3 regions of the Pseudoalteromonas aquimarina genome follow, and region 3 is predicted to be linked to each of the others. Evidence: predicted binding sites of a transcription regulator. Region 3 holds the regulator's gene; each other region holds the start of a gene.
The links. Region 3 encodes FNR, which switches genes on or off when oxygen is low (the NO sensors DNR and NnrR bind a similar motif). Its sites were predicted from a motif close to TTGATCTAGATCAA; they were not measured.

Region 1 (4,354 bases), on a different contig from region 3:
CGAATAGTGCATCTGATTGGTTGTTAAAGATTAGACCTTTACGCATCGCTGGATCTGGTAGTGTCTCAGCACGTTCTTCACGATATTCAAGAGTGAATGCTGATGCTAGAGGACCTGCTGGTAATTCAAATAAATCACCGCTAACAGTACCACCAACAACTGTTTGCTTGATGCTTGCACGACGAGTTGCATCAGTACCTACATAATCAAGAGCTTCTTGAGATGCTAAGCCTTTACCCCAAATATTTAATGGTGCACAACCAGACAAACCACCAACAACTTCACCAGCATCATTACGGTCAGCACACACGATTTGACCATTAAATTCTACTGCATCAAGTGCGTTGAAGAAGTTATCTACAAGTAACTCACCAAACCAAGTTGTGTCTTGCTGTACGTAACCGATTTGAGCATACGCATCGTAGCTCCAGTTATCAGTAATCATACCGTCAAAGCCTAATGCACCACGAACAGTTTGACGTTTTTGGTCATACTTACGGTGGCCAAACATATCTGCTAGGTAATAAGAACCATATGAAGACATACCACGATCAGCAAAGAACTGTTTAGTTTCGTCACTGAAGAATGCGTTATCAGCTCTCATTCCTGGTAGGTAGAAGAATGCTGGTGAGCTTTCACCAAAAGCAGACGTATTTGAATAAAGCATTTCAAATGTCATATTGTGATCGTCAGCAAGTTCCATATTTACTTGCGTGTTCACATTAATACGCTCAAGCGGCGTACGAACATACTTATGCTCTAAGAAGTTATAACCGTCACCGTCACCAGTGTAGTAGTTAGTGTTTCGGCTACCAGGTGTTGAACTCGCTGGTAAACGCTCACCTTCAACAAATGGACGGATAGAACCATCATCAGCAAAAATGAAGTGACCATCTGGAGCAAAGAAATCACCAGTCTTGCTGTAGAAACGTAATGAAGTTGAACCTTCTTGATCATAGATAATACGACGAGGGATGCCATCTTCGTCATTTACGTTATCTGGGTGGTCAATAGCAATAACACCATTTTTGATGAAATCACGTTGGTCACCACGTAACTGCTCATCTTTAGTGTATGAAATATTAGTGATAAAACTAATTTTGTCTGCTTCACCACCAAATGTTAATGATGCATAACTTGATTCACCACCTTCTTGAGAAGGTTGACGTGTAGATGCGTCAAACTCAATACCATCAAATGATTGCTTAGTTACAATGTTTACAACACCAGCAATAGCATCAGAACCATAAACAGCAGATGCACCACCAGTTGTTACTTCGATACGCTCAATCATTGCTGTTGGAATGTTGTTTAAGTCCACAGCACTTGATGTAGGTGAACCTGAAACGAAACGACGACCGTTAACAAGAACAAGAGTACGGTTAGGACCTAAACCACGAAGGTCTGTATTGTTAAGACCGCTTGCGAAAATAGTATTATTTGTTGTTTCTGGAGAAAGACCTGTCGTCGCCGATGGTAAATCTTGAAGTAAGTCTGCAACGTTTGTAATACCAGCATCAGTTAGTGTATCACCAGTGATTACTGTAACAGGAGTAGCTGAAAGTTCACCAATACGCTTGATTTTAGAACCAGTAACGGTAATACGTTCTACTTCTTCGCCTTGATTTGCTTCTTCAGCAGCTGTTGCAGCAAAACTAGTCACTGCACCAGCAAATAACGCGCCTTTTATACCAAGCGCTAATAAGCTTAAGTTTTTCAAAATGAGATTTCCCTGAAGTTTTCTAAATGTTATGCGTTACAAATTACACAAATGTATTTCAAATTATTTCAAAATGTAATTTGAACACCATTGTTTTAACACAAAAATTACAAAAGGTGAGCCGTTATCGACAAACAACATTTTTATAAAAAACAAACTAAATTAAATGCAGGATAAAAACAAAAAAAATAAACAATTAAAAACAATAGGTTATAGCGTTACAACAGTAAATCTAAATTTACAGTTAAAAAATTCCATTTACAGTTATTTACAATTTAAGCAATAAATATCAGTGACTAATCGCTTATTTCATACTTCAAAGGGCAATTTTCAATCATTTTAGATAGAAATAATTGGTAGGAGGAGTGAAATGCAAGATTAACGGACGCCAATCTTGCGATAAATGAAATAATTAACTTTTGGTTAATATTCTCGGTAAATAACCACTTTTCTAAACTTTGCTGCATCGATTATTGACCATAAATGGAAAATACCACCAATAATTGCTGGAACCACCAAAAACCACAGTGCATAACCGCCAAATACTACAATTGCAAAAACTAATGCTGCGCCGATTCGGCCTTGCACAAGTTGGCCTAGACCTGGAAAAAACACATTACAAATAGCGGCAATTACATTGCCTGCTGATCCTTGTTCTGCCATATAAACCTCTCAAATTTCCAATTTACTTAACTTAAATCAAACTCTATGCCAAATATATTTTAATATAACTTTCAGTGTGTTAGCTTTAAATGACAACTTACGAGTAATTCATTATTAGTAAGATTGACTAAAATAGAGCTAATTACACTAAATATGGAGCTTGCCATGAAATTAACATTTATCGGGGCAGCAAGTACAGTGACAGGTTCAAAACACCTGCTCGAAATTGATAATCTCAAAATCTTGATTGATTGCGGCTTATATCAAGGCATTAAAAATTACCGAACCCGCAATTGGCAATCTCTTCCATTTGATATAGCACAATTAGATGCCGTGTTATTGACTCATGCCCACATAGATCACTCTGGCTACATCCCACTTCTGTATAAACAAGGGTTTAGAGGTCCTATTTTTTGTTCATATGAAACATTAAAACTATGCGAAGTGTTATTACCCGATGCCGGTTTTTTACAAGAAGAAGACGCCAAATACGCTAATAAAAAGAAATTTTCTAAACACTCTCCTGCAGAGCCACTTTATACATTAAATGATGCTAAAAAGTCATTGTCACTTTTTGTTCCATTAGACTTTCATCATTTAACGGAAGTATTACCCAATGTTGAGATCACTTTAAAAGCAAACGGCCACATTTTAGGCGCTTCGAGTATTGAGCTAAGAGCAAAGAATAAGACCCTGATATTCAGTGGTGATGTAGGCAGACAAGATGACCCTATCATGTATCCGCCTGAAGCTATTGCCCCGTGTGATTTATTGGTTGTTGAAGCAACCTATGGTGACAGACGACATGCTGTTATCGACACCAAGCAAATCCTTGCCGATGCCATAAATGACACTTTTAAACGCGGCGGTATATTTTTAATGCCCTCTTTTGCAGTAGGTCGCGCACAATTGATTTTGCATTTAATAGCTGAGCTCAAAAAAGAACAACGTATTCCTAATGTGCCTGTTTACCTCAATAGCCCGATGGCAATTAAAGTAACCGACCTTTACGAGAAAGCACATAAACATCACAAATTAACAAAAGAGCAATGCCAAGCTATTGATGACATGACTGAGTTTGTAAAAACACAAGAAGAGTCAGAGTTACTCAATAGTCGCCACTTACCTTGTATTATTGTTTCAGCCAGCGGTATGGCGAGCGGTGGTCGTGTACTCCATCACTTAAAAAGCTTATTACCAGATGATAAACACACAGTAGCATTCTTAGGTTTCCAGGCAGCAGGCACGCGAGGTGAAGCCTTAATTAATGGTGCAGAAAGAATCAAAATACATGGTGAATATGTCGAGGTACGGGCAAATGTTTTGCATCTAGATTCGCTCTCAGCACATGGCGACTATCAAGATATTCTAAATTGGCTTCAGCAAAGTGAGTCTTTACCAAAGCAAATTTATATTAATCACGGTGAGGTCAGCGCATGTGAAGCGATGCGGTGCCACATTAAAGAACAGCTAGGTATTGATGCCAAAGTAGCTGAATATTTAGAACAAGTTGAACTTTGAAAACCCAATTTTTAGTACATCAAGGTATCTACATCGCGTTTAATGATAAATTGATGGCTGACGTTCATCGCCATCAATTTATTCAAATAAACTTACTCTCGCCGAAGGCTATCGTTACCGTTGAGCAAACATTTATAAATGCGAGTTGTTTAGTCATTGCGGCTAATGCTCATCATGCACTAAAAAGTGAGGCTCCGGTAATCACAATCTTGGTTGATAACTTTAGCGTGTTAGGCAAAAAGCTAACCCATCTAATTAGCTGTCAAAATGATACTAACAATGCATACATTTGCTTTGAAAATGTAAAGTCCCAGCATCTTTGGCAATATTTTATGGAGCACACAGGTCACTTTGATTATGCGCTTGGGGAATTATTAAATAGTCTTTTATGCGAACATACTCAAGCTAGCACCATCCCAGATGCCCGCATTGATAAAGTGCTAGCACACT
Region 2 (4,354 bases), on a different contig from region 3:
TGCGATTTCGGCTGGAGTATCATGCAGTATTGGTAAGGTAACGATATCCGTTTCTTTTCCTAAATGACCTTCTGTCAATTCAGAGAATTTTTTCGCTACCCCTTTGAAAATATCCCAATCCGAACGCGCTTCCCACACTGGGTCAATCGCTTTTGATAATGGATGAATAAACGGGTGCATATCCGAAGTATTCATATCATCTTTTTCGTACCAAGTTGCGGTTGGTAGTACGATATCTGAATACAAACAGGTCGTAGACATACGGAAATCAAGAGTAACGAGTAAATCTAACTTGCCTTCAGCAGGTGTATCTTCCCATTTCACATCTTCCGGTTTAACACCCCCTTCTTCGCCCAAATCTTTACCCATTAAGCCATGTTTTGTACCTAATAAGTGACGCAGCATGTATTCATGGCCTTTACCTGATGAACCAAGTAGGTTTGAGCGCCAAATAAACATATTGCGAGGGAAGTTTTTAGGGTTTTCTGGCTCTTCACAAGCAAAGTTCAAACTGCCTTCGGTTAAACTTTTCACCACATAATCTTTTGGTGACATACCAACAGCTTGGGCTTCTTTACAAACTTTCAGCGGGTTTTTACCTAACTGTGGCGCCGATGGTAACCAACCCATACGCTCAGCACGCGTGTTGTAATCAATAATTGAGCCGGTCCATTTCTCTTTATTGGCAAGTGGCGATAACACTTCTTCCATGCGTAGTTTCTCGTAACGCCATTGGCTTGAGTGATTGTAGAAGAACGAAGTACCGTTCATATGACGCGGTGGTTTCTGCCAATCAAGCGCAAACGCTAACGGCTGCCAACCTGTTTGTGGACGCAATTTTTCTTGACCTACGTAGTGCGCCCAACCACCACCCGATTGACCTACACAACCACATAACATCAACATGTTAATTAGGCCGCGATAGTTCATATCCATGTGATACCAGTGATTTAACGCAGCCCCGACAATGATCATTGAACGGCCACGTGTTTTATCAGCAGTTTGCGCAAACTCACGGGCAATCTTAATTACGTCTTCACGCGGTACACCGGTGATTTGTTCCTGCCACGCTGGTGTATAAGGAATGTCATCATCATAAGTAAGCGCAACATTGGGATCATCATAATCGTTATCCACACCATAGTTTGCTACCGTTAAATCAAATACGGTGGTTACTAATACGCTTGAACCATCTGCTAGCGAAATGCGTTTAGCTGGTACTTTACGTTTTAATATTTCATCATGCTGGGTATTTTGGAAGTAACCAAACTCGTGTTCAGCGCCACCAAAATAGGGGAAGTTAACTTCAACAATTTCATCATGGCCAGACTTTAGACTGGTTTTAAGCTGTACTGATTCGCCTGATTTACCATCCAGTTGATCAATGTTCCACTTACCTTTTTCGCCCCAGCGATAACCCACAGAGCCCGTTGGCGATACCAGCTCACCATCCGTTTCGTTAATAGCAATGGTTTTCCACTCTGGGTTGTTATCTTGACCTAGGTTATCGGATAGATCAGACGCTCTTAAAAAACGACCTTGGCTTAAGCCATTTTCCGTTTCATCTAGCAAAACTAGCATTGGGAAGTCAGTATAACAGCGCACGTAGTCACTAAAGTACTCACTGTGCCCCTTAACATGGAACTCTTTTAAAATAACGTGAGCAAACGCCATCGCAAGTGCAGAGTCAGTGCCTTGCTTAGGTGCTAACCAATGATCCGTCAGTTTCGACAATTCAGAGTAATCTGATGTGATCGACACTACTTTAGTACCTTTATAACGTACTTCTGTTAAGAAGTGCGCGTCAGGCGTACGCGTTTGTGGCACATTTGAGCCCCACGCTAAGATGTAATTTGAGTTATACCAATCTGCCGACTCTGGTACGTCAGTTTGTTCGCCCCAGATTTGTGGTGATGCTGGCGGTAAATCACAGTACCAATCATAAAAACTTAAACAGTTACCACCGATAAGTGATAAGTAACGCGCACCGGCCGCGTAAGATACCATCGACATCGCTGGAATTGGTGAGAAGCCTGTAATACGATCCGGGCCATAGGTTTTTGCTGTATAAACATTCGCTGCCGCAATGATTTCATTAACTTCATTCCAATCAGCTCGAATAAACCCACCAAGACCACGTTGTTGTTTGTATTCTTTCGCTTTTTCTGGGTTTTCTACAATTGAAGCCCATGCGTCAACAGGGTCTTTGTGCTGCAACTTAGCGGCACGCCATAATTTGATTAAGCGTTTTCTAATTTTTGGGTGTTTTAAGCGATTGGCACTGTAAATATACCAAGAATAACTAGCCCCGCGAGGGCAACCTCTTGGCTCATGATTAGGCAGGTCGGGACGTGTTCTAGGGTAATCTGTTTGTTGTGTTTCCCATGTTACTAGCCCGTCTTTTACATAAATTTTCCAGCTACATGAACCTGTACAGTTTACACCGTGCGTTGAACGTACAATTTTGTCATGCTGCCAACGACGGCGATAACCATCTTCCCAGCTTCTATCTTCATTGGTGGTTACACCATGAGTATTGGAAAATGCATCTTTTTTTGTTTTAAAGAATTGCATTTTATCTAAAAAGTGACTCATTTTTCACTCCTACATTACTTTTCTTACGGCGTTATCGCTTGGTGACAGCAAGCAAAAAAACCAGTGCTGAAAGAGATAATAAGAGCTCGGCAGGTAATAAAATTGATATAGATCAAAAAGCCAAAACGAGGTAATTAGCAGAGGGTTGCTAACTACCCCCTTATAGGTATAGAGTGAAAAATTGAACCTCTTATAATAGGGGCTCCAGCGATATGCATACCCAAAAAAACGCATTGAACATAGTAACAGTGATGTTTTAAGGGGTAGTTTTTAAAGAGAGAAGAAATAAATGTTAAATCGAGCCAAACGTTCCATTGTTTTTCGAATTAGCACACTTATGACCAGCGTGATTGCCATGGCCTTTATCAGTATTTTTTCGTCTGTTTATATCTCGGAGTTGAGTGAGTTTGATGGCGCTGCGATTAATCTATCTGGTTCTATGCGCATGTTAACCTTCAAAACAACCAGCCAAATAGCCGATTATCAAAACTTACCGAGTGAAGAGAAGCTCGCTCATATACACAATTCAATCTCGCGCTTTGAAAAAAAACTGAATAATAGCATTTTAAAAATTGAGTTTACCCAACACAAAGACATCGCTATTGAACATGGCTACAACACCATAAAAACAACTTGGCAGGAAGAAATTATCCCGTTGTTTAATCAAGCAATACAACAACAAATCCCTATTGATAAGCTGTTATTTCGCGCCACAGCATTTGTTGATTTAATTGATAAACAGGTGATCCTATATCAACAAAAAGCCGAAAGCCGCTTGGAGTTATTACGCATCGTGCAAATTACCACGCTGTTTATAACTTTAATCCTGATCTATATTTGCCTTTATTCTGTTCACTACAAAATTTCAATACCATTAAAAGAGCTTACCAATGTGGCAAAAAAGTCCACGCAAGGTGATTTCTCTCACCGCGTTAACCTTGACCAACAAGATGAGCTAGGTTTGCTTGCCAACACTATCAACGCAGCCAGTGATACCATTGAAACCATGTATGGCAATTTAGAAAAGCGTATTGCCTCTAAGACGAAAAAGTTAAAACGTAGCAAAGACATGATCGAGTTATTGTTTGATATTTCTAATCAAACCAATCAATCTGCATCAGGTGAATTGATGTTTCAACCGATTATTGAACAACTTGCTGATATTAGTGAAATATCAGACATAGACTTATGTTTGCTGACTCCTGAAGGCGATGTGCCATTTCAACATCTAGTATCTAGCCCACAACAATTATTATTAAGTGCGTGTGTTAAAGGGAATTGCGCAACCTGTCATGAAAGGCAATATGTTTATGACAACAGCTCTAAAACCATTCAAATTAAGTTCCCTTTGCAAACACCCACGTTGAGATATGGTGTGTTAGTCGTCAACTTACCAGAGGGTGCATTGCTTGATCCATGGCAAAGTCAGTTATTTAAATCCGTTGCGGATCAAATTACTCTTGCGCTCAGTTTGCAGGGAAAGAGCCACCAACAACGTCGTATCGCGCTGCATAATGAACGCTCAATTATTGCCCGAGAGTTACACGACTCCCTCGCTCAGTCACTTTCATACCTTAAAATTCAAGTAACCCGAATTCAAAAAGGGGTAGATAAAGAAGTAGACAAAGCGGCATTACAAGAGATTATTGCTGAGTTGCGTGAAGGGTTAAGCTCCGCCTATCGTCAATTACGTGAACTACTCACCACATTTAGATTGCAAATCACCGATTCAGGGTTACAGCAGGCATTGAGTGATACC
Region 3 (4,354 bases):
ATAGTTGATAACTTTATTTCGAGCAATAAAAAAGGAAGCCAACGCTTCCTTTTATAAATTGATAACTACCAAACAATTTAAAGTTGGATAATGTTGACGTCTTGCTCTTCTATTTCAAGGCCAACTGGTACCGCAGGTACATCTGGCTTATCGAGGGCAATATCACCTTCAGTTATTTGCGAATCTTTGTTCAGCTCAACAAAGTTGAAAATAGAAGGATCAGCCAAGTGTGACGGCACCACGTTTTGCATTGCAGTAAAAATAGTTTCTACGCGACCTGGTTGCGTTTTATCCCACTCATTAAGCATTGCTTTAATATGTTTACGTTGTAAGTTCTCTTGTGAGCCACATAAATTGCAAGGAATAATTGGAAACTCTCTAGCTTCTGCGTATTTTACAATGTCTTTTTCTTTACAGTAGGCAAGTGGCCGTATCACCATATGTTGGCCATCATCACTTAATAACTTAGCAGGCATGCCTTTTAATTTACCACCGTAAAACATGTTTAAAAACATAGTTTCAATCATATCGTCACGGTGATGGCCTAGTGCGATTTTAGTTGCGCCCATCTCTTTCGCTGTACGGTATAAAATACCACGGCGTAAACGTGAGCACAGTGAACAAGTAGTTTTACCTTCAGGAATAATATCTTTAACAATACTGTAGGTATCTTCTTCTACAATTTTGTATTCAATACCCAATGAATCAAGATATTCAGGCAGAATATGCTCTGGGAAACCAGGCTGTTTTTGATCTAGGTTAATCGCAAAAAGCTCAAAGTTAACAGGCGCTGAGCGTTGTAGGTTTTGCAAAATATCAAGCAGTGTGTAGCTGTCCTTACCGCCTGATAAGCACACCATTATACGGTCGCCTTCTTCAATCATATTGAAGTCTGCAATCGCTTGGCCGGTAAAACGACGAAGTCGTTTCTGTAACTTATTAAGGTTATATTTCGCTTTAGCTTCTGCTGAATGCGACATACAAATACGCCCCTAGAACAAATAAAGGGGCGTATTATAGGTGAAAATATTAACGAGGTTAAGACTTATCTAATGGACTTTTATAACCTTGTGGTTTAAGTGCCAATACATCACAGTTTAAGCTATCAATCACGTGCTCAGCAGTATTGCCGATAAGCGCAGCGCTAATACCAGTACGTCCAACAGTACCCATTACAACGAGCTCTGCATCTAACTGATTTGCCACTTGCGGCAATACATCTTCAGGAAGACCTTCATTAATGTAACAGTGATTTGGATTTATCTGATATTGCTCGGCTAATTTATGAGTAGCAGCAATATGATGTGCTTTAACTGATTCTGTATATTGCCCAGCATCAAATTCTGGGATTTCAATTGCAATATTTACAGGAGTTCCAGGGTAGGCATTAACAACATTGAGATTGCCATCAATTAAATCTGCAAGATAAGCCGCTTCTTTTAAAATGGTGTGATTAAGTGCTTGATGTGTTTCTTCTTCACTTGAGGCGTTTACTGCTGCTAGGATTTGGCCGCCTGCAGGCCAGTCATGCTCTTTTACAAGTAAGAGTGAAACAGGGCATTTACGGATCAAATGCCAATCAGTGGGTGTAAAAATAACGGACTTTAAAGTGTCGTGTTGATGGGTGCCTTTTACAACAATATCGTATTCTTGCTCTAGCACGGTTTCAATTATCGATTCAAAAGGGCGGTTATGCCAAACCACCTGACAATCAACGTTTAAGTCGCCAGCCTGTTGTTCAATAAGTGAATTTATCCATTCTTTTCTATCATTTATCACAGCATCACGCATTGCATCACGTTCTTCGCGACTAAGCATGGTGGTCATTTCATAGGAAAAATCGTAAATAGATAAGAAAGCAGTAATTTGTGCGCCGGACTTCCTTGCCAACTCAAATGATCGGTTTAACGCAATTTGTTTTTCTTTACTTGGGTCAATTACCGCAAGTATTTTTTTGATGGTATTCATAAAAACCTCCCAAAGTATAAATCCAGTGTAATGGATCTAAACTAATTTGAAAGGTTTCTAATAGAATATTTTGTTTTAGATCAAGACTTAATAGAAGCGACTTTGAATAATTCGTCAGCATTAAGAATGGTAATAAACTTACCTTCAACCTTGATGATTTCCGCTTTTTGGAAACGACTTAATAAACGGCTGATGGTTTCAACAGTTAAACCAAGATAATTACCTATCTCACCACGGGTCATTGTTAAGCGGAATTCTTTTTTACTAAAGCCGCGCTCACCAAAGCGTGTAGAGAGGTTTGCTAAAAATGCAGCTAAACGTTCTTCAGCGGTTTTTTTGTTAAGCATCAATAGCATTTCTTGGTCGTAATTGATTTCATTACTCATCATACGCATGACCTGATGGCGTAATTTAGGTAATTTGCCAGATAAATCATCAAGGGTGGTAAATGGAATTTCACATACCATGGCAGTTTCCATTGCCTGAGCATAGCTTCTGTGGCTCATGGTGCTAATACCATCAAAGCCAACAATATCACCGGCTAAATGGAAACCTGTGATTTGTTCTTCACCGCTTTCAGTTAATGTGTAAGATTTAAATGAACCTGAACGCACAGCGTAAATTGAGCGAAGCGGTTGACCTGCTTCAAACAAGAAATCACCTTTGTGTAGCGGCTTTTTACGCTCGATGATGTCATCTAATTTACCCATTTCTTCACTGTTTAACGAAACAGGGATACACAGTTGACTAATACTACAATCCTGACACTTAATAGCGCAGTTTTTTGACACTGATTTTTTGCTCAATTCCATGACACACCTAGAGAAAACGTAATACCAGAATAATGTATAATAAAACCTTATAATAACGCAATTATCAAAAGGTATAAACCGTAGAAAATGAAGATGTTACCAAACATCATTCGTACGAAATTATGGTTAAGTATTTGTTTAAATTTATCTGCTGCAAAAGCAAGTCCAACCATCGCTGGTAAAGTACCAAGTGCAAACAACAACATAAAGGTTGCACCATAAATAGCCGATTGTGTTGATATGGAGAATAATAGGGCTGAATAGACTAAACCACAGGGTAACCAGCCCCAAAGCATACCGTAAGCAAGTGCTTTGTGATTGGTATTAACCGGTAATAAACGCTTATTAAATTTAACTAGATGTTGCCATATCGCATATTTTCCCACTTTTTCTATCCAGTTAAGAGAAAATGTTAAGCGCATAATGTAAAGACCAACCAAGATCATAAACACGCCACTTAATATGGATAAAACAAATGAAAATGTGGTTGAACGAGATGCAAACTGTTGACTGATGCCAGCTGCAAGGGCACCTGCAAGGCAATAACTTAAAATGCGACCAAGATTGTAGAGTAGGGTGTAGCGTTTAACTAAGGCTTTATCTTTTACTGCAAGCGTAAGAGACGACGCAACACCACCGCACATTGCTAAACAGTGCCCACTGCCTAGCAATCCCATAATAAGTGCGGATAACAGCTGACTAGTTGTCATTACTTTTTTTGTGTTGTTCTTTATCGTCTTCGAACAAAATGCTGTGGGCTTGTTTGTCGAGATTATTAAATTGGTCACTGCGCACAGCCCAAAAGAAAATGCCGATTGCCACAATAACCAATAATATTGCAATTGGTATTAATACATAAATGATGCTCACAACTAAGTGCCCCTTACTTAAGTAATCGTAATGAGTTACCAATTACGATAAGTGAACTTGCGGACATACCAATTACTGCAACCCAAGGTGGAACTAATCCCATCGCAGCTAATGGTAGAATAGAGCCATTGTAACACAGCGAAATTGTCAAATTTTGCTTAATTACGCGGCGTGTTAGTTTAGCTGTTTCAAAAAGTCGGCTGATGCCATTGATCTCACTGTTGAGTAGAACAACGTCTGCCGTATTTTTGGAAATATCTGCACCAGATGCCATTGCGATGGAGAGGTGCGCACTATTAAATACAGGACTGTCGTTAACGCCATCGCCTACCATTGCAACAATTTTGCCTTTGCTTGCAAGCTGCTCTACAACGTTTTGTTTATCTGATGGGCTACAGCCGGTTTGGATATTATTTATACCCAAACTATGAACCAACTCTTTTCCAGCAGTCGATGGATCGCCCGTTAATACCTGTAATTCAAGATCACTTTGTTTAAGCTCAGTTAAAGTAGATTGAGCATGATCGCGGATTTTGTCTTGTAGCTTGAAGCCAGCAATTACTTGGTTATTGATGTATAAGAATACGTCAAAACCCTCTTCATCAAACTGACAAAACCAATTAGCCTTACCAATTGCAACGGCTTGTTGGTTATAAATGGCTGAAATGCCTTTACCTGTTTCAATAACCACATCACTTAGCTCA

Region 1: the regulator FNR is predicted to act here: its motif matches at 2,410-2,423, upstream of AAEU29_RS13755 (MBL fold metallo-hydrolase RNA specificity domain-containing protein).
Region 2: the regulator FNR is predicted to act here: its motif matches at 2,698-2,711, upstream of AAEU29_RS10455 (nitrate reductase subunit alpha).

The regions. Positions count from the first base shown of each region.
Region 1 covers NZ_JBMMUG010000005.1:113,214-117,567, forward strand. The annotation lists gene AAEU29_RS13745 (TonB-dependent receptor plug domain-containing protein) at 1-1,720, opposite strand, end outside; gene AAEU29_RS13750 (hypothetical protein) at 2,144-2,383, opposite strand; gene AAEU29_RS13755 (MBL fold metallo-hydrolase RNA specificity domain-containing protein) at 2,549-3,904, shown strand; gene AAEU29_RS13760 (helix-turn-helix domain-containing protein) at 3,901-4,354, shown strand, end outside.
Region 2 covers NZ_JBMMUG010000003.1:551,068-555,421, reverse strand. The annotation lists gene AAEU29_RS10455 (nitrate reductase subunit alpha) at 1-2,595, opposite strand, end outside; gene AAEU29_RS10450 (histidine kinase) at 2,885-4,354, shown strand, end outside.
Region 3 covers NZ_JBMMUG010000001.1:724,728-729,081, reverse strand. The annotation lists gene ttcA (tRNA 2-thiocytidine(32) synthetase TtcA) at 78-980, opposite strand; gene uspE (universal stress protein UspE) at 1,039-1,968, opposite strand; gene fnr (fumarate/nitrate reduction transcriptional regulator Fnr) at 2,049-2,780, opposite strand; gene AAEU29_RS03310 (sulfite exporter TauE/SafE family protein) at 2,828-3,490, opposite strand; gene ccoS (cbb3-type cytochrome oxidase assembly protein CcoS) at 3,480-3,650, opposite strand; gene AAEU29_RS03300 (heavy metal translocating P-type ATPase) at 3,664-4,354, opposite strand, start outside.